Blastopirellula marina: one gene and its partner. The protein of the gene in region 1 binds, or shares a complex with, the protein of each later gene. Links are inferred from orthologs where the notes say so. Each region holds a gene or a part of one and is shown on either strand. Other genes may lie near its edges. The genes, in order: C5Y96_RS18010 and C5Y96_RS09180.

Region 1 (9,646 bases):
GATTGTAAAGCTCGGCCATCAATTCACTCACTTTGACAGCCATTTCATAGGCCTCGGCGTCCAGCAGAATGGCCGGGTGGCTGGCGATATGCTCGCTCCAGGTAGCTTCGGTCACGTAGATTCGATCGACCGCTTCGTGATTTCCAAAGCTTTCGGGACCATATTGCTCAGCCAGATCCTCCATGGAGATGGAGTTTTCTTCACAAGCGGCTGCCAACAATTCTTCGCGTTCGTCCATGTCCGAATGTCCTTATTCACACACACAGCGCATAGAAAGACCCATAACTCAAAACCGAGTTACGGGTGCAAAAAGTGGGCGATGAGGGACTCGAACCCCCGACATCTTGCTTGTAAGGCAAGCGCTCTAGCCAACTGAGCTAATCGCCCTGAGATCGCACAATTTAACAATCGGACTTTCACTTCGTCAACATGACACCCGAATGGTGGGCAAGGTTGCGATTAGTCGATTAAATCGACAAAATCTACCGATGATGCAGGCCAATCCCTCTTCTCCAGCAGCAAGCGAAGGGCACAATCCGACTTTTGGCTGTTTCCGTGCCGCAAAACATTCCCTACAACCAACTTCCTGCTCCCATCTCGTCGCCTTCCAGTCGACTATAACAGGTAACAGTCGCTCGCAATGACCGATCTAATCAGGAGTCCTCCTTGATTTACTTGCGGATAATTACCCTTTCGCTCCACCTCATTCTGATGAATCTCGCCTCGGTTGGTCCGATTCTGTCGATTTGGCTCGACGCGAAATCAACTCGGCAATCGAGCGAAGAAATTGCATCGCTGGGCCGTACCATTGGGTGGTGGTCGGTGGCGGCCTTGGTTCTCGGCGTCGTTCTCGGTCTGATCCAGGGAATCCTGATTTGGTCGCAAGGAGGCGAAGCCTACTTCCAGGCCGTGGAAAGCGTCTGGGACTCTAAGATCCTCTATGGCTTCTGGGAAATCGCTTTCTCCCTGGTGTGTACCATTGGATATTTGGTTTGGTGGGGGTTCGGAAAACGTGCCAGTCGCTGGCAGCGATTTCTCTCTCGTTTTCTAGCCATCCTGTCAGCAACAAACCTGCTGTATCACTTTCCGACCCTCTTCACGATTCTTGGGCTCATTGCTCGCGGAGAAGTCGAAATTGAATCTCCAGTCGATTCCAGCCAGTTCCGAACGCTATTGGTCCATGGTGAAGTGATCTGGTTTACGCTCCACTTCTGGTTCGCTTCCTTCGCCGTCAGCGGTCTGATTGCTGGCATGCTTTGCCTGAAGAATCTGTCTGAAGATCAGCGAGAATCAACCGCCGGCACTGCGTTTACGATTGCCCTTATCCCGACGCTGCTTCAGATTCCTGTTGGATTTGTGTTAACAACCACCTTGAATTCCGCCCAGCAATCGCGTTTGATGGGCGGTGATACCTTGTGTACAGCCATGTTCGCTCTGAGCGTGGGACTGGCTTTCTGGCTGATGCATCATCTGGCGGGACTCGCCTTTTTTGATCGCAGTCTGCGAAAGGCCAACATGGCCCTGATGACACTCGGAGGAACGATCGTCTTGATGACAGCGACAATGCTCTTAAGCCGCGGGGAAATGTAGCCGCCGTCGCTTGTCTGTCAGGATCGCCTCTCAACCAAAATTGAGTCACCTAACGAAGAAGTCATTTCCATGAGTTTGGAAGTCCTCGAAATTCGCGACCCAGCCACCGGATCGTTTGCCAAGATTACCCCGAGCTTTGGATTCAATTGTTTCCAGTTTGTTGCCAAACTCGACGATCAGCACGTCGACGTACTTTGGGCGGCCAAAGATTTCGTCGAGGGAACGGCCCGCCCTTCGAGCAGTGGCATTCCCATTCTCTTCCCATTCCCGGGACGCCTAAAAGGGACCAAACTTATCTGGGAAGATCGCGAATTCACTATCCCGGAAGGGGACGGACGCGGCAATGCGATCCATGGTTTTGTCATGAATCGATCGTGGCGCGTAGTCGAGCAAACCGAGTCGAAAGTAACCGCCGAGTTTCAAGCTTCTCAGGACGATGCCACCCTTCTGGAACAATGGCCGGCCGATTTCAAGATCCAAGTCACCTACGAAGTCTCTGGCTCGACGTTGTCTGGCACCTATCGAGTAGAGAACCCCGGCACCAAACCTCTGCCGTTTGGACTGGGAACGCACCCCTACTTCCACGTTCCCATCGGCGGCAACTCTGCGGACGCTTGCGAGATCATCGTTCCTTTCACGTTCACATGGGAATTCAAAGATCAACTGGCCAGCGGCAATCAATTCAATCGCGACTCCGATCCATTTATTCCGTTGCTGTTTAAGGATACCCAGTTCGATAACGGCTTCGGCGGACTCGAATGCGAGGATGGTATCTGCACCACTTCAATTCACGACCCCGAATCAGGGCGCACGATCGAGCAGCAGTTCGACGATCAATTCGAATCGGTCGTGCTCTACAATCCCGGCCATCGCGAAGCATTTTGTATCGAACCGTACACGTGCATTCCCGATGCGTTCCAGTTGCGACGCCAAGGGTACAACGGCGGCTTGCGTGTTCTGGCCGGCGGCGATACTTTCGAGACGACCGTTCGCATTCGCGTGAAGTAGTTCGTCTTGCAGTAGCGCATAAAAAAAGCCCCGCACGATTGGCGGGGCTTCTTGTTTTAGGCGATCGCAAACTGAAGTTTATTCTTCAATTTCAACGTCGGTGCCTTCAGCAGCTGGCAACTTGCCGGCAGCAATCTTGTCGCCGTAGGTTTCGCCCGACTTGGACTTCTCTTTGGCAACCTTGTCCAAAGCAGCTAAGAGCTCTTCCTGAACTTTTTCTGGTTCATCCTTACGACGCTTGGCACCGTAATCGTCCTTGTCCAGCAATTCGCCCAGAGCGACACCGTATTCGTTGCGGATCTTCTTGCTCTTACCACCGTGGCAAAGGTTGCACTTGGCTTCCTTTACGGCAGCAGCCAATTCTTTTTCGGCGTCCGTGGTAGGCTTTTCGATATTGTACTTCTCAACAAATGCGTCAGCGAAAGCCTTAACCGCATAAGCTGGAGTGGCATAGTACGAGGAGGCAGCAACAACAGCCACCAAACACAACGCGAGCTTCTTCATCAATTGTCTCTCCAAGCAAAGTACACCCGCCGCCCAGTCCGTTGAAATTCGTACCGTCGCAGGTGGGTTATTCGACGGCGGGAAGATGGTAGTTTATGTAGATCTCAACCTACCCTTCTAGTTAAGCTCGCCGCCATTAACGTGTCAAGCAAGCGAGTACATGAATAGGCGAAACCGGACTAATCTGAGTTATTCTTGTCGCATTCTTCTTAGATTCACGCCGTTACTTACGGCCAGAGTTGGTAATTCGTTCGATTTTTTCCGAGAAAACCAGACTTCTTGCTAGCAGCAGCTCCCTTTAGAAGCTTCGCGAGCGTCGACTCAGCAGCTCTCTGAGACCGTCTCCGAATAGATTGAATCCCAAGATCGTCAGCGAAATGGCAATGCCCGGAGCAATCGCCGGCCAGATGGTAACGTGAAGTTCCCCCTTCGCCTCGACTAGCATCGACCCCCACTCGGCATTCGACGGATCGCCTGCAATGCCTAGAAACGAGAGCCCGGCCACTTCCAGGATGGCATGCCCCAGTCCCAGCGTCGCCAGCACCCAGATCGTGCCGCTCACCGCTGGAAGAAAAACAAAGGCGATCAAGTAAAGGGGCGATGCACCTGCCGCGATGGCCGCTTCGACGTATGCTGCATGTTTGAGCGAAAGCATCTCGGCGCGGATCTGCCTGGCAAAGACGGGCACATTGATCAAAGCCACCGCCAGAATCACGGCTGTCCAGCCAGGTCGCATCGCGGCGATCACCAGGAAGGCGATCAGCAAACTAGGAAACGAAAGCCAGATATCGATCAGCCGCATGACCAGCATGTCGGTGCGTCCCCCTCGATAGCCGGCCAGCAACCCCAGCCCTACCCCCATTACCACCGCGCAGCTGATCGACGTGATACTGGCGATGAGAGATAGCCGGGAACCATAGATCACCCGCGTCAGAACATCTTTCTCGTTGGTATCGGTCCCAAGCCAATGCGCGGCACTGGGAGGCTGATTCTTTCCGTCTCGATCGTCACTGCCATACGGAGCAATCACTCCGGCGAAGATCGCACAGAACACAAACGTAAAGATTAAGCCCCCCCCAATCCACATCCCAGGCACTTCAAAGAGCCGCTTGCGAATCGACGGCGCGGTATTGGTTAGTTCGTACGTCGCAGTACTCAACTTCGATTCCCTTCACGCAGACGAGGATCGAGGAGCAGAAACAGCACGTCCAGTGTCAGGTTCAACGTGACGAAGATGCACGCCAGTACCAACGCACATGCCTGCACCACCGAATAGTCGTAGTCACGAATCGCATCGACGACATAGCGTCCCAGCCCCGGCCAATTGAATACGGTTTCTGTCAGGATCGCCCCGGAAAGCAGCATACCCAATTGAAAGCCGACGATATTAAGCACCGAGAGCGACGCGTTAGGAAACGCGTGCCGAGCAATCACCCGCAAAAAACCAGCCCCCTTGGCTCGTGCCGTTCTCAGGTAGTCCGCGTCAAACACTTCCAGCATGCTGTTACGCGTCACGCGAGAAACAACCGCCAAGGGAATTGTCGATAACGCAATCGCTGGCAGCATCAAATGCCGAGCACTGGTGGTCGCCAGTTGAAAGTTTCCCGTCAGGAGTGATTCGAAGAAGTAAAACTCGGTGTGCAAATCATGAAACGTCGCAGGCGGTAGCCGAGAGCCAGTGGGCATCATCGGAAAGGCCATGATCAAGCAAATTGCGAGAAAGAAGACCGGGATACTCACACCGAGCAGGGCAACTGCCATCGAGATCCAGTCTGGCCAGGAGTTTCGCCACAGTGCGGCGATCGTCCCCACGACAACCCCAAGGGGAATCGCGATCAGCATGGCAGCGAACGTCAGTTCTAGCGTGGCCGGAACAGCTTGGCTGAGGCGGGTACTAATTTTTTCGCCTGGTCGAGCAAACGATTCTCCCAAGTTGCCTTGGGCAATCTGTCCGGCAAAAGCGATCGCTTGCTGCCACAACGGCTTATTCCAGCCGCGTTCTTCCATTTCCTTTTCGATCTTCTCCGGCACGGCATGCTGGCCGAACTGGGCGATGACCGGATTGGCCGGAAGCACGCGGACGGCAACGAATATGGCCAGAACCGCAATCAGCATGGTAACGACGGCCTGAGCCAACCGCTGCAGAAGCATTGCCCACACAATTACTGCTCCGCAATTCGAGCAGATTTTAAGCGAACTTGCGACGAAGGATGCAACTTGTACCCTTTCACAAAGTCGCGTTGGGCAATCCGCACCGGTACGTGAACCAGCGGCAACACCGGAGCATCTTCGTAAATCAGCCGCTGAGCCTGCTTGTAAAGCTGCGTCCGTTTTTCCTGATCGAGCTCAAACTGAGCCGCATCCAGCAGCTTGTCGACCTCTTCGTTCTTGTACTGGCTCAGGTTATTACCGCCAATCTCGTTGATGTTCTCGGAATGCAGCAGTGTACTCAGGAAGTTATGTGGATCGGCGATATCGGCACTCCAACCACTGAGGCCCAACTGATGCTCACCCCGTGTCATCCGCTGAAAATGTTGCCCGATATCGTTGGTGATGATGTCAATCTGAAATCCAACCTTCTCTAACGCATCCTTGATAAAGATCGCCGTCTGCCGGGGCTGCTGCATGTAAGGACGCGGCTGATCCATCACGAAGAGTTCCAGCTTCAGCGGCAACGCGAAGCCATACTTCTTCGACGCTTCCTCTAAAAGCTGCTTGGCCTTTTCTAGATCGAACTCTCTGCCTGGCACGTCATCGCTATGTCCCCACAGCGTCGGCGGGACCATGGTCTTGGCCTTCTGGGCATGTCCAGCGTAGGCGACTTCGATCAAACGATCGCGGTCGATCGCATAACAAATAGCCTGGCGAACCTCTGGCTTATCCAGCGGCGGCTTCCGCGTTTGCATGGTGAGGTAACCGATATTGATCCCTGGGGTCGACTGCACGACCACCCCAGGCGTTTTCTCTAACCCATCGACTTCCGATGGAGGAAGATTGTCGGCAATGTGAATCTCGCCACGTTTGAGCTGTGTCACACGGATCGAGCTTTCTTCACTCGGTAGAAAGACAACCTGCTTAACACCGGCCGGCTCTCCCCAATAGTCATCGAAGCGAGACAACACGATTTCCTGCTTCGGCTTCCAATGCACAAACTGAAACGGGCCGGTCCCAACCGGGTGACGGGTAAAGTCGGCTCCGTACTTCTTCACGGCCGTGGGGCTGACAATCCCCGACGGAAACATCGCAATATTGGCCAGGAACGTTGCCTGAGGCTGTTTCAGCGTGAACTTCACCGTCAAGTCATCGACTGCTTCCACCTTCTCGATCTGCGTATAGCTCGAGTAGTAAGGAATGATGTTGTTGTGAACGTGAGGGTGATCGGGGTCCAGGATCCGCTCGAAAGTGAAGACAACCGCTTCGGCATTCAGCGGCGTTTCATCGTGGAACTTGACGTTCGGCCGCAACTTGAATGTCCACTCGCGCCCGTCTTCGCTCGTTTCCCAAGATTCGGCAACGCCGGGAACCAGGTCGAGCGTCTCTTCATCGTAGGCGACCAGCGGCTCGAAGATATTCACGATGACTTTGACCGATTCACCAATATCGGTGTGAATCGGGTCGAGGGCATTCGCATCCCCCCCTCGCCCGTAAATGAGCGTATCGGACACCGTCGGCGAACCGCCGCCACATGCCGTCAAAAAAGTAAAACAGAAAAGAATACAGCTAGACTGAAAAGCTCTCGAAAATTCCATGCGGCCATTCACGTTGTTGGCATCGGATGAGTGAGAAAGCCCGATTCTACAATTCGAGCGTGCCTGACGGCAACCTGAACGCGCCCTTGTTGGACGATCAATTTGTGGTCGCCGACCCACTTCCACTCGCACCGGCGAGGGGCGATTTGCCGATGGGCAGCTCCGCAAAATCGACGCCGGCGTTACGTTCATCGGGGCGAACCGCCGGGTTTTCGCTGAAATCGTCCAATAGTAGATAGTCGATCGGCAGCCGTTTCGAGTAAGTTGTGGCCGTCGGCAGGGGAGTTGCCCAGACCGATTCGCTTGGCTCCGAAAAAAGATCGTCCCACATTGTTTTCCAGCGTGTGTAGTCGACCGACGTCTTGCTGCTCGTTCCAGCGGTCGATTCAAGCAGCATCATCTCGCGGGCAGCCGTCCCCATGAAGTAGACATTATCCTCACACTCGATATCGAGTGACTTGGTCAGTTCTTCAATCGTCTGCGTCGAACTACGCTGCGAAAGGAAGGGCTTCGTCTTGCCCCATGTCACAATGCAGTCGTTCATCGGGACTTTCAAAGGAATCGCCCATGTCCCCTCACGCTGAAAAACGCTGCCGCCTGTGTCGATCGTACAATTGGCCAGCTTGAACTGGACGATGCCGCTGGCTTCCTTCTTCATGGCCGTGGAATTCGAACTCAGCAAATTGCCTGACATCGCGAGCACGCTATTCTCGCAGCTTACCCGTAGCGGCTGCTGACCGTTGGTGCGGATCAGGCTCGTTTCCCCGCGAACCATCGAGTTCTTCACCCGGACGATACTGTAACGGGCCATGCTTATTGAGGAAGCACTCGTCGACTCGGCCGCTGCCGGCAATGCCGATACGACGGCGGTTGCCCTGCGAAGCGTCTCCGGAATCATCATCTCGTCGTCGCGTTGAACCGTTACCTGGCAACCGTCCAATTCCAACTCGGCATTCTCAAGCCGAAATAGGGACCAGGTTCGCATCGAAACCGGTGGCAACACGATTTTTACTTGAACTTGGGAAAGCAGGAGCTTATTCGAGCTAACCAGAATCATCCGATCGAGAGGTTCAAATTCGAGCGGACGAAAAACGATTTCCGGCGAATAGCCAGCCGCGGCGCGAATCGTGAGACTGGCGTTATCCAAGATCAACGGACGTTCGACCCCCATTTCGCCGGAATACCTCAGCTCGATCGTATCCAGGCTGGGGTCGGCCTGCGCCTTGGCAATCGCTTCGTACAGGGTCGCGGCGTCGGTCGGCACGGTCAATACATTCTTGGCCACGACCGATGGTGTCGTCGTACTCATATCGGCAACCGGCGTAACTTCAGCCGTCGTACCCATTGGCTCTTTCGATACCGTCTCCGGCACCACTACCAGCGACTTACTGCCGGAATCCGACAGATCACCAACAACCTTGGACGAGTCCACAGGAACTGGCTTAGTGTCTTCGATCGGTTTTACCGCGTTGGAACTTGTGCCGACGCCTGGCTTGCTTCCCGATTCAGAAACGCCATCCTGCTCGGGTGGCACAATCGGTTTCATTTCCGAAGCATTCGTAGGACCAAACTCCACACCGGAAATGAAACTATCGTCTTGCGCCGACCAAATCGCTTCCAGAACGAACACCACGACCAGTAACATGATCGCCGGCATCACCCACGGAAGATGACGCTCGATGACGGTGCTGCGTTGTTCGGTGGTCGGCACGTAAACGGCCGAGGTCACATGCGGTGCGGCCAGGTTCAACTCGTCGATCAACACCAGGGCCGCGGCAATCAACTCCCCTGGCTTCTGATAGCGATCGTTCGGATTCTTTGCCATTAAGCGGCTTAAGATATGCACGACTTCGTCCGGCACGTCTGCCCGGAACTCGCGCGGATCTGGCGGCTCTTCGCCACTATGGCTCAGCAGTTTTTGAAGTACCGTCCCTTCCGGGAAAGGGGGCCGCCCCGTGAGCATAAAGAAAAACGTACACCCCAGCGAGTACAAGTCGCTACGCACGTCGGCGCTGCGAGGATCGCGGGCTTGCTCTGGCGAAATGTAATCGAACGTACCGAGCGTCATACCCGAAGCAGTCAGGTCGCTGTCTTGCGAGTTAACCTGATGCAGACGTGCCAGCCCCATGTCGACCAGCTTGGCTCGGTGCTGGGCATCGACCAGAATGTTCGATGGCTTAATGTCGCGGTGCACCACGTCACGCGTCGAAGCGTGATCGAGGGCCTCGGCAACTTGCACGAGGTAACTGACGGCCAGCTCAATTTCGAGTGGTCCGTTCCGCTCTACTTCATCGCGGATGTTCGTGCCGTCGATGAACTCGAAGACGATGTAGTTCCAGCCCTTGTCTTCCCCCACGTAGTACACCCGAGCGATATTCGGATGATCCAAACGGGCAGCGCTCTGGGCTTCGTTGCGGAAGCGGCGGACGGTGTCTTCTTTGGTGTTGTGTTCGCCGGAAAGAACTTTCACCGCTACGCGGCGATCGAGCTGGGTATCGTGTCCGCGAAAGACGGCCCCCATGCCGCCGGCACCAACGAATGCATCAAGCTGGAAGTGCCCCAGCGTCTGGCCGACCAGTTCTTTGCCCAGGGTCAGTTCCGCGAGCGTATAGCTACGCCCTGGCGAATCACCAACGTGCCCCTTCTTATTGGAAATAACGGTCGGCGGTTCTTCCAGAAAGTTTCGCCCATCCGGCAGATGATCGGCCGTAGCCGAATCGCTTCCGCGATGATCCGGAGTATCCCCTGTCGACGGCGCGAAGGGACCGCTGCCGCGAGTTTGGGAATCTTCGGGA
Region 2 (9,670 bases), on another replicon or contig:
TTCTCGCAAACGCTCGGTCGATTCGTTGCCTGGGTAATTTACCAGCAGCGTGATCGCTTTCTGGCAAACTTCGGCATTATCGTCCTCGGTAAGCTCTAACAGCATGCTCTGCGTCGGAGTCGGACCATACAGCTGCATCAAATCCAAAGCTCGCGTGCGATAGTACGAAGGGTTCTCTTTCGCAATCGCAACCCCTTGGATTTGCGGATTCCATAAGTCGCCCAAGTCGGACTGGATCTCGGCGATCTTCTGTCGTCCCCAAGCACTTTGCGGCTGTGGATGCCGAATGGCCTGGGCGATACCTTTGCCTAGGTCATCGCTTCCTTCAGGGATATCTCCCTTGTAGACAATACGGTAGAGGCCCCCTTCGGTGCCGCGGCCACCAGTGGTGAAGTAGACCCAACCATCCGGGCCAACTTCCAAGTCGGTCACGTTCATCGGCTTGCCTTCGAGCAAAGCTTCGCTCTTGGCAACATAACCGGCCCCTTCTGGGGTCAGCGAAACCGTGCTGATCCGACCATTGGCCCAGTCGGTAACAAACAGGCGATTCTGATATTTGGCTGGGTATTTGAAGTGATCGTAGACAACCAACCCCGTGGGAGAACCGGCTCCGGTCTCCAGGATCGGTGGAACGCAGTCAGGATAGTAGTTCGGCCACTTCGCCCAGCCGCTACGCCAACCGAAATCAGCACCAGGCGAAACCTGGTAGATGCGGGTCGGACGGTGCCATACCAGGCCTTCGTCCCATTCCATGTCACTATCGTGAATAAACAAGTCGCCGTTGCGATTGAACGCCAGGTCGTACGCATTGCGGATACCGCCAGCAACGATCTCGACCTTCTGCCCTTCAATATCGGTACGCAAAACCATCCCGCCTGGGGCTTTCACACCTACGGCATGGCCGCCTGGATCTTCAAACCGTGGGACCAGGTCCCCTTCGTAGAAGTGTCGATGAGGACTCTTCTCATCAACATCGGAGTCGAGCTTCGTGTCGTTACCAGCCACCAGGTAGATCAGCCCGTCGGGACCCAAGGCCAAGCCGTGTGGGCCGTGTTCGCCGATCGCTCCGTTGAACTTGAACAGCGTGGCAACCTCTTCCACGTCACCGTCGCCGTCCGTATCGCTCAGCTTATACAGGCCAGTCCCTTCCGAGCCTTCCCCGACGACGAACACCTCGCCGTTGAGCGGCAGGATACCTTGCACGTTCTTGATCGTGTCGTTGTACACACGCTGCGTATCGACAACCCCATCATCGTTGGAATCGTAGATCAGCATCAGATCGCCCCCTTCTTTCGAAGCGATGATGTTGCCGAATTCGTTGAATGTCATCGAGATCAGCGCGCCCGTCTTCTCTGCCGAGATCACTTCCTGAATGGCGAAGCCTGGCAAAATTCGGAAGCGCGACTCTGCCGTCGGTGCGGTCTCTTGTGGAGTCGACACCACCTCTGGCTGAGTTTCCTGAGGCTTCTTAGCAGTCGAGATAGGCTTCGCTTCGATCGGACGCTGCGAAGGACGTGGCTTTTCGGCAAACGAAGGTTCCGGTGGAACCGGAGGACCACTCTTGGTGTTGGCGGCTACCTGCGGTTGGCCAACATTCCAGGGGGTTGTTCCGTTGGCTGGCCCCAGTTCTTGAGCTCGCTGCCAACGCGAATCGCTGTAGAACGTCGACTGCCATAGCGGGAAGGGACGCAGGTCCGATTTCCACGACGAGTTCGAGGGAAAGCTCACCTTCTGATTGTTCGAGCCAAAGATCGTAATCTCAGCCAACAGCCCGGCGGCGTTGCCCTGGGTGTTGCGGACTTGAACGGCGAAAACATTGTCGCCGATCGTCAGGTGGTTCGAAATATCGAATTGTCGCCGATTTCGCCAGTTATTATCTTCTGCGATTTTTTTTCCGTTTATCCACAACTCGTATTCGTCGTCCGCAGTGATCATGATTTGACCACCTGTCATTTGCGAGATGTTGATGCTCTTGCGAAAGAAGCAACTGCTCGCAGGAACCTGATCCTTTTGGTGCTGCGGGGCCCAGATCCATTGCGGTTGCGTGGCCTGAGCATACGCGAAGCTGGGGGCTCCGGTGATCAGCAGGGTAGTGGCTATCAGCAACAACCAATGAGTTTTGGGGGTAGTCGACATCTTCAATCTCATACCAATGACATAACGTTTGCTCGCGATCGGCAGTTGATGAGAACCCAGCGCGAGCGCAATCAAGTCTCATCCTTCATTTGGAAAGATCGGGCAAGGAGACCGACAAAATCAGCAAAATCGCGCCAAACGGCAAATTTTGCCCCGAGTCGATACGCTAGCCGTCGATTCCCCCCAAAAAGTGCATAGAGACAGCCATGACAGCAGCGGTGGCCAGCAGTGATCCCGCGGTGAGCCGTTATTGACCCGTTTTTTTGATACGTTTACGATTCCAAGGGGATTGATTAGGAAAATTGCATCAATTGGGTCAGCACACAGCTTTGCTAGCGGTGGATTGCCTCATGGTGCCGTCTCGTTAAGAGGTTGCGTAATGACAAACATCCGCGGCGCCCTGGGCATCCATCTCTTCTTGTTTCTCGCCATTCTGGCCCCCTTGGCTGGTTGCACCGGAGGTTCCTCGGACCTCTCGCCTGAAGAACTAGAACAAGCAATCAAAGACTTCAACTTCGACGAAGGTCTTCCTTTCCCGGAATTCGTTCCGCCTGCGACCCTCGAAGAATTGGATAGCTCGATAACCTGGACCGACAAGCCTGTCGTGGCACCGCTTCCTCACCTGCGGCAAGAGATGGCGGACTACAAACCGCCAGTAACTCCGCAAGAAGCCTTGGAAATTCGTCCGAAGTCGGACGAAGACTACGAAAGGATCCTGGCGGCTATGGAAGTTCAACCTTCCGATGAAACACCTGCAGACATGAACGCGACTTGGGTTCACCACGAAGGCGGGGATGTCAACAGCCTGAATCCACTTCGCATGAGCTCAGTAGGTGACTTTTTCTACGTCTATCTGACTTCCGCTCAGGCCGTCACTTCTAATATTGATATCGAGTCGATTGGAGATGGTCGGTTCATCAAGTCATGGCAATCGAATGAAGACAACACAATTCAAAAAGTTGTGCTCCGCGACGATATCGTTTGGTCCGATGGCCAACCAATCACAGCCCATGACTGGGAGTTTACGTTCAAGGTCCTTCATCACCCGAAATTGCTGACGATGTTTCCAGCGCTTCCCAGTTCGCTTGAGCATGTCAAATTGATCAAAGCCTACGACGACCGGACATTCGTTGTCTTCCACGAGCTATCCAGCCCCGTGAACGATATGAAGTTGGAATTTCCGATCGTTCCCAAGCACGCTTACGAGCCAGCAATTGCCGAAGATCCTTCGCTCACCGACAGCAATTTCTTCCTAGAACAAGAACAGACCCCGATTGTCGGTGGCCCCTATAAAGTCACGCAGCGCGATCGTAACCAACGGATAGCACTTGAACGCCGTGAAGACTTCTATATGCACAACGGCAAGGAGGTGCGAGAGAAACCCTACTTTGCCAAGATCCGAATCGAAATCATCGAAAACCCGACCCAGGCCCTGCTCGCTCTGACCGCCGGTAAGCTAGACGATTCGGAGATCTCGGCGACTAAATGGGATACGGAGGCAAATACCGATGAGTTCTTCGAGAAGAATATCAAGGTAAAAACATCTTCGTGGAGCGAAGGGCATATTACCTGGAATATCGGAACGCCCTACTTCGATGACGCCCGCACACGACGGGCCATGAGTTACGCCATCGACTACGATGCCATCATCAACGGCGTGCTTAAAGGAATTCATCCGCAAGCGAGTGGCCCATTCCACCCAGATGCATGGTTTTCTCCTGATCCATCTTTGCCGTTATTTACCCAAGACCTCGAAAAAGCACGCGAGCTTTTGGAAGAGGCCGGATGGAAGGATACCGACGCTGATGGAATCCTCGACAAGAAAGTGGACGGAAAGAAGGTCTCGTTCGCCTTCCAATTGATGCACCCTCCCAGCCCTGTTTCCGAGTTAATGGCTGCCCAGTTTGCGCGAGACTTTGGAAAACTGGGTATCAAGTGCGAACCACGTCAATACGAATGGACTGTCATGCAAGACAAGGCTCGCCAACACACTTTTGATGCCCTCATGGCTGGCTGGGGATCGGGTGGCGATCCATTCTCGAATGTGAATATTTACGGCACCGGTTCTTCTCGAAACTATGGGCAATACTCCAACAAGAAGGTCGATGAGCTGTTCGACCTGGGTCTACGCGAGCTTGACCACGAAAAACGGACCAAGCACTACCAGGAGATTGCCAAGATTCTCTACGAGGATCAGCCCTATACCTGGATTTACTACCGCGCCGAACTATATGGGTTTAATAAGAACATGCGAGGTTATCGGTTTAGCCCAACTGGTCCCTGGTTTTACCAGCCAGGATCAAGTTCCGTTTGGAAAGCCAAAGCTCAATAACGTGCCAAACCCAAACTTTTCCTACGCTCGTTCTTCCGGCCAACCAGGAGCCTTGGTGGCATGCTGACCTATATTGCTCGCCGCATATTCATCGGATTCTTTACCATCCTGGCGGTGACCTGCTTGGTGTACGGGCTGATCCGTAACATGCCCGGTACCCCGTTGACTATTCTGAGTGAGAACGCCGGCGCTCGGAACATTCTGGACGATCGCCAGCAGAAAGAGATCGAGAAGCAGTACCATCTCGATAAGCACTGGATCGTAGGTTACGGCTACTGGTTGTCAAACCTCGCACAAGGGGACCTCGGACGGGGCATCAACTTTTCCGATCGACGCCGCGTCACGACTATCATCGCTACGCGACTTCCCAACACGCTGTTGCTGACGGTGACTTCGCTGCTGTTAACCTATCTGATGTGTATTCCGATGGGGCTCTTTTCGACGGCGAAGAATGCCACGACCGGTGAACGCGTCCTCAGTATCTCACTGTACGTGCTTTACGCGTTACCCACATTCGTCGCGGCTATTTACCTCAACCTGCTCTTTGCGGTGAAACTAGGTTGGCTTCCCTTAAGCGGAATGACCAGCGAGTACTACAACGAGCTCGGCTCGTTTGGCAAAGCCTGGGACATCCTCAAACACATCTTCTTGCCAATCGTTTGCCTCACGTATGGATCGCTTGCTTATTACACGCGATTCATCAAAGCCAACATGCTTGAGGCCATTCAGCAAGATTATGTTCGCACGGCCCGCGCCAAAGGTGTCAGCCCAACGAAAGTTCTCGTCAAACATGCATTCCGCAATTCTCTCATTCCATTAGTTACTTTGATTGGGCTAACCCTACCCGCACTACTCGCCGGCTCTGTCATCCTAGAGCATATCTATCAATGGGACGGAATCGGCAAACTGTTTATCGAGAAGATCGGCCAGCGTGACTATCCCGTCATTATGGGTCTTGTCCTGATGTTTTCCGTAATGACACTTATCGGGCAATTGCTGGCAGACATCTTGTACGCCATTGTTGACCCTCGGATCACCTATTCTTAAACATGAGTGCTATTCAAGAGACAGCCAAATCACCGGCGAAATCACCTTCGTCGCAGGGTTTCTGGGCAACTAGCTGGCGCTACTATCGTCGTCGTTTTTTTGCGATGGCGGCGTTGTACTACGTTATTTTCCTAGGTCTGGTGGCCATCTTTTCACCGGCGATCGTCGGCACCAAGCCGATCATCTGTTACTACAAAGGCAACATCTACTTTCCGGCGATGGGTTACTTCCACCCTTCGTGGGAGAACGCCATCTTTACGACCGGCGATTACTTCAACAATCGCTACGAAGCCAACCTGAAAAAGAACGATCCTGACAGTTGGGCCGTTTGGCCCCTCATTCGACAAGACCCAATCGAACGCGTTGGGGATGACTGGTTCGAGGGAAGGAAAGGGAATCCGATCAGCACGGAAGGAACTCCCAGCTCCCAAAACTTCTTTGGTACCAGCAGCGTTGGAGTGGATGTTTTCGCCCAACTGGTTCATGGTACACGGATCGCTTTGCTGGTCGGCTTTGTCTCTATGGGGATCGCGTCAGTAATCGGCATCGTGATTGGGGCCGTATCAGGCTATTTCGGTGGCTGGATCGATTTCGTCCTTTCGCGATTCATCGAAGTAGTCCTCTGTGTGCCTACATTGATCCTAGTCATCGCGCTCTTGGCGGTTGTCGTGTCACCCAGTATCTGGCAGGTCGTGCTAGTCATTGGCTTGACCGGCTGGACAGGCATTGCACGGCTGACTCGAGCCGAGTTTTTAAAGATTCGACAGATCGAATATGTTGCCGCCGCCAAAGCCATGGGCGCAGGTCCGTTTCGAATCATGTTCGTACACATTCTGCGAAATGCCCTGGCACCCATTCTCGTTCCGATCAGTTTCGGTATCGCTGCCGCAATTTTTACGGAAAGTGCCCTCAGCTTTTTAGGTATCGGGGCGGACTCTCAAACTCCTACCTGGGGGCGTGTCCTGAAAGAGGGCCAAGATCAAATCCGCTCGATGTGGTGGCTTAGCTTCTTTCCTGGCTTGGCAATTTTCACCACCGTGTTGGCTTACAACTTGATCGGTGAAGGCATCCAGGAAGCCACCGACCCACGTACCCGTGACGCTTAACTCCCTTGTCCAATCCGACCATGACCAAAACCCTGCTCAAAGTCGACAACCTGCGGACCTACTTCCATGGCGAGGAAACCGTCAAGGCCGTGGATGGTATCTCCTTTCAACTCGAAGAAGGAGAAACACTAGGCATCGTCGGTGAGTCTGGCTCCGGCAAGTCGGTCACGTCCCTGTCGATCATGCAGCTACTTGCCCGTAGTGCGAAGATCGAAGACGGTACGATCTCGTTTCTGGGAACCGATCTCGTTCGACTTCCCGATCCAGCGATGCGGAAGATCCGCGGCAAAGACATCAGCATGATCTTCCAGGAACCTATGACGTCGCTGAACCCGGTCTTCACGGTCGGTTCGCAGGTCATGGAAGCGATTCGCCTGCATCAGGATCTCAGCAAGAAGGAAGCCCGCGAGCGAACGATTCAACTGTTCGAAGAAGTGGGCATCCCCGATCCCCACAAACGCGTCGACTATTACCCCCACCAGATGTCGGGCGGGCAGAAGCAGCGGGTGATGATCGCGATGGCCCTCAGCTGTAATCCCAAGCTGCTGATCGCCGACGAACCAACGACCGCCCTCGACGTCACCATCCAGGCCCAAATCCTCGACATCCTTCGCCAGCTGCGCGACAGCCGGGGCATGTCGATCCTGTTCATCACGCACGACCTGGGGGTGATCGCCGAGATCGCCGACCACGTACTGGTCATGTACCGCGGTAACATCGTCGAAAACGGCAACATCCGTCAGATCTTCGAGAATCCAAAGCACCCGTACACCAAGGGTCTGCTTGCTTGCCGTCCCCGCCTGGATACGAAGTACCGCCGGTTACCGACCGTCAGCGACTTCATGGAATCGAAGACGACCGAAAGCGGGATCGAGATCGTCGAAAAGGAAATGTCGCAAGAGAAGTTCGATCAGCTGATGGTCGCAGGACGAGGGCGACTTCTGCATCCCAAGCCTTCCCTGAAGCAGATGGGGCACCCCTGGGAAGAAGATGCCCACTCGCCCGATGCCAAGTGTGTCGCCGACAACGAGCGACCGCTCCTCTCGGTGCGAGACCTGAAAGTTCACTTCCCGATCCGCAAAGGCATCTTCTCGCGGGTTAGTGGCTACGTGAAAGCGGTCGATGGGATCGACTTCGATGTCTATCGCGGTCAGACCTTGGGCCTGGTCGGTGAATCAGGCTGTGGTAAAACGACCACCGGTCGGGCCATCCTGCGGCTGATCGAACCAACCGATGGCGTCGTCGAGTTCGAAGGGATGAACGTCCGCGGTCTGCATGGTCGCGCCCTGCGTGAGATGCGGAAGAAGATCCAGATCATCTTCCAAGATCCCTACGGCAGCTTGAACCCACGTATGACGATCGAAGCCGCCATCTGCGAGCCGATGGTCATTCAGCAGATCGGCAAGACGAAACAGGAACAGCGCGACCGTGCGGCCTACCTCATGCAGGAAGTCGGGATGAACCCCGATCACCTCCGCCGTTACCCGCACGAGTTCTCCGGCGGTCAGCGGCAGCGTATCTGTATCGCCCGGGCCCTGGCAGTCGAGCCCGAATTCCTCGTCTGCGACGAATCGGTCTCGGCACTCGACGTATCGGTTCAGGCCCAAGTGCTGAATCTACTGAAAGACCTGCAAGAGAAACGGGGCCTGACGTACATCTTCATCAGCCACGACCTGAGCGTGGTCAAATTCATGGCCGACATGATGGCCGTGATGAACGAAGGAAAGATCGTCGAGTTCGGCCCCGCCGAAGCGATCTACGCCGACCCGAAAGAAGAATACACACGCAAGCTCATCAACGCCACGCCGCGCGACGACCTCGAGCACATTAACCAGCGACAAGCCGAACGCCAAGAGGCCAAAGCGGCTCGTCTGAAGTCGGTGGCAGCGGTTTAGGACCGAGTCGTCTAATTCTTCCCAGGCTGGTGCCGCAGATAGGCCCACAGCCCATAGGCGAAGATTGCCATGCCGAGAACCAACGTCCCTATTCCGGCCGACGCCAGCCACGATGTGGTGTAGGGGCTCAGATAGTTCGTCGACAGCATGAAGAACCCCAAAGCCGCAATCCCGCCGCCAACCAGGGTGAACTTCCAGTGGTGATAAGTGTTGACGTTCATGGTGGACCTCACTTTCAAATGGAGTTCGATCTACTTCTAGTTTACCTCGAAAACCGGTATGAAATCAGCCTCTGGCGACCAATAAAGTACATAGCAGCAACTTCTCGCCCAGCTTCGGGTTCACCTGTGCGGCCTGGTCGTTCAGTTGAGCGATTGTTGGCTCCCAAAAGCCCTGCTGGACACTAAAGTCGTCCGGGCGAGGGTCGGCTGCATCGAATGCATCCAGACGTGACGAACCCGACTGGGCATCCAGCAGCAGATCGGCCAGTTCCTCGAAGTCGTGCTCGGTAATGTTTGCAATACGATGACGCAAACCTATGGCCAACAGGCCAAGCTGCGTAAAAGATCGATCGTCCAGGCTGGTTGTCTGGCCGAGCCGATGGGTAAAGTACCGTGCTAAGGCTTCGTCATAGTCGGGTCCGATCCTGGCCGCACTGGCCACCGAGATCGCCACATCGCAGCCCCAGGCTTCGTGCCATGCCTTCTTCTGCCGCATGAGCAAGGCACACGCAAATAGCCGCGTGACGAAACCCCTTTCGCCTGAAGGGCCAGGCCGGAACGGGGGCGGATTGGGCTTATCCGGGTCACTCCAACGTGTCAAACAAAGGACTTCGTCCAACTGAACATCAAACGTCTCAGGGATCTCGCCGCGATCTCGAATGACTCGCAGATGCTCGTACATTTCCTCCCATCGGTGACCGTAATCTGCCATGGCGATGTCCTTCAGCATGTCGTTGTCGACAGCCGGACGAAGGATCTCGAACAGGCGATCTTCGGACGGCGGAAAGGCTTTCAAAATGGCTTCAGGCAGACTCATCGATGGCCAACGGTGGGAAACTACTGCGAGACAGAAAGGTTCCCCCGAAAGATAAAGTAAACCGCCCCGCAAATACACAGCCCAGCCCACAGAAAATCGAGCCGTAGCGGCTGCTT

Evidence for each region.
Region 2: the proteins of C5Y96_RS18010 (region 1) and C5Y96_RS09180 are in contact, whole or in part, in a cryo-EM structure (PDB 8Z1Y), measured with the Escherichia coli proteins. The link is inferred for Blastopirellula marina from one-to-one orthologs.

What each region holds. Positions count from the first base shown.
Region 1 is NZ_PUIA01000057.1:226,235-235,880, forward strand. What follows is about bases 4,559-7,527. They hold C5Y96_RS18010 (ABC transporter substrate-binding protein), read right to left. Parts: upstream 6,852-7,527; coding sequence 5,265-6,851; downstream 4,559-5,264. Other genes in these bases: C5Y96_RS18005 (ABC transporter permease), read right to left, coding at 4,559-5,253; C5Y96_RS18015 (serine/threonine-protein kinase), read right to left, coding at 6,949-7,527. In the rest of the region: C5Y96_RS17975 (hypothetical protein), read right to left, coding at 1-238; C5Y96_RS17985 (hypothetical protein), read left to right, coding at 667-1,590; C5Y96_RS17990 (aldose 1-epimerase), read left to right, coding at 1,660-2,598; C5Y96_RS17995 (hypothetical protein), read right to left, coding at 2,677-3,102; C5Y96_RS18000 (ABC transporter permease), read right to left, coding at 3,401-4,261; more of C5Y96_RS18005, read right to left, coding at 4,258-4,558; more of C5Y96_RS18015, read right to left, coding at 7,528-9,646. UniProt on the Escherichia coli protein: Part of the ABC transporter DppABCDF involved in dipeptide transport. Binds dipeptides and accepts a wide range of side chains, including small neutral, bulky hydrophobic, and positively and negatively charged groups. Tripeptides are poor substrates.
Region 2 is NZ_PUIA01000026.1:221,727-231,396, forward strand. Bases 4,577-7,569 are described here. They hold C5Y96_RS09180 (ABC transporter permease), read left to right. Parts: upstream 4,577-5,517; coding sequence 5,518-6,621; downstream 6,622-7,569. Other genes in these bases: C5Y96_RS09175 (ABC transporter permease), read left to right, coding at 4,577-5,515; C5Y96_RS09185 (ABC transporter ATP-binding protein), read left to right, coding at 6,642-7,569. In the rest of the region: C5Y96_RS09165 (HEAT repeat domain-containing protein), read right to left, coding at 1-2,136; C5Y96_RS09170 (ABC transporter substrate-binding protein), read left to right, coding at 2,516-4,468; more of C5Y96_RS09175, read left to right, coding at 4,529-4,576; more of C5Y96_RS09185, read left to right, coding at 7,570-8,516; C5Y96_RS09190 (hypothetical protein), read right to left, coding at 8,528-8,737; C5Y96_RS09195 (hypothetical protein), read right to left, coding at 8,802-9,554; C5Y96_RS09200 (DMT family protein), read right to left, coding at 9,575-9,670. UniProt on the Escherichia coli protein: Part of the ABC transporter DppABCDF involved in dipeptide transport. Responsible for the translocation of the substrate across the membrane.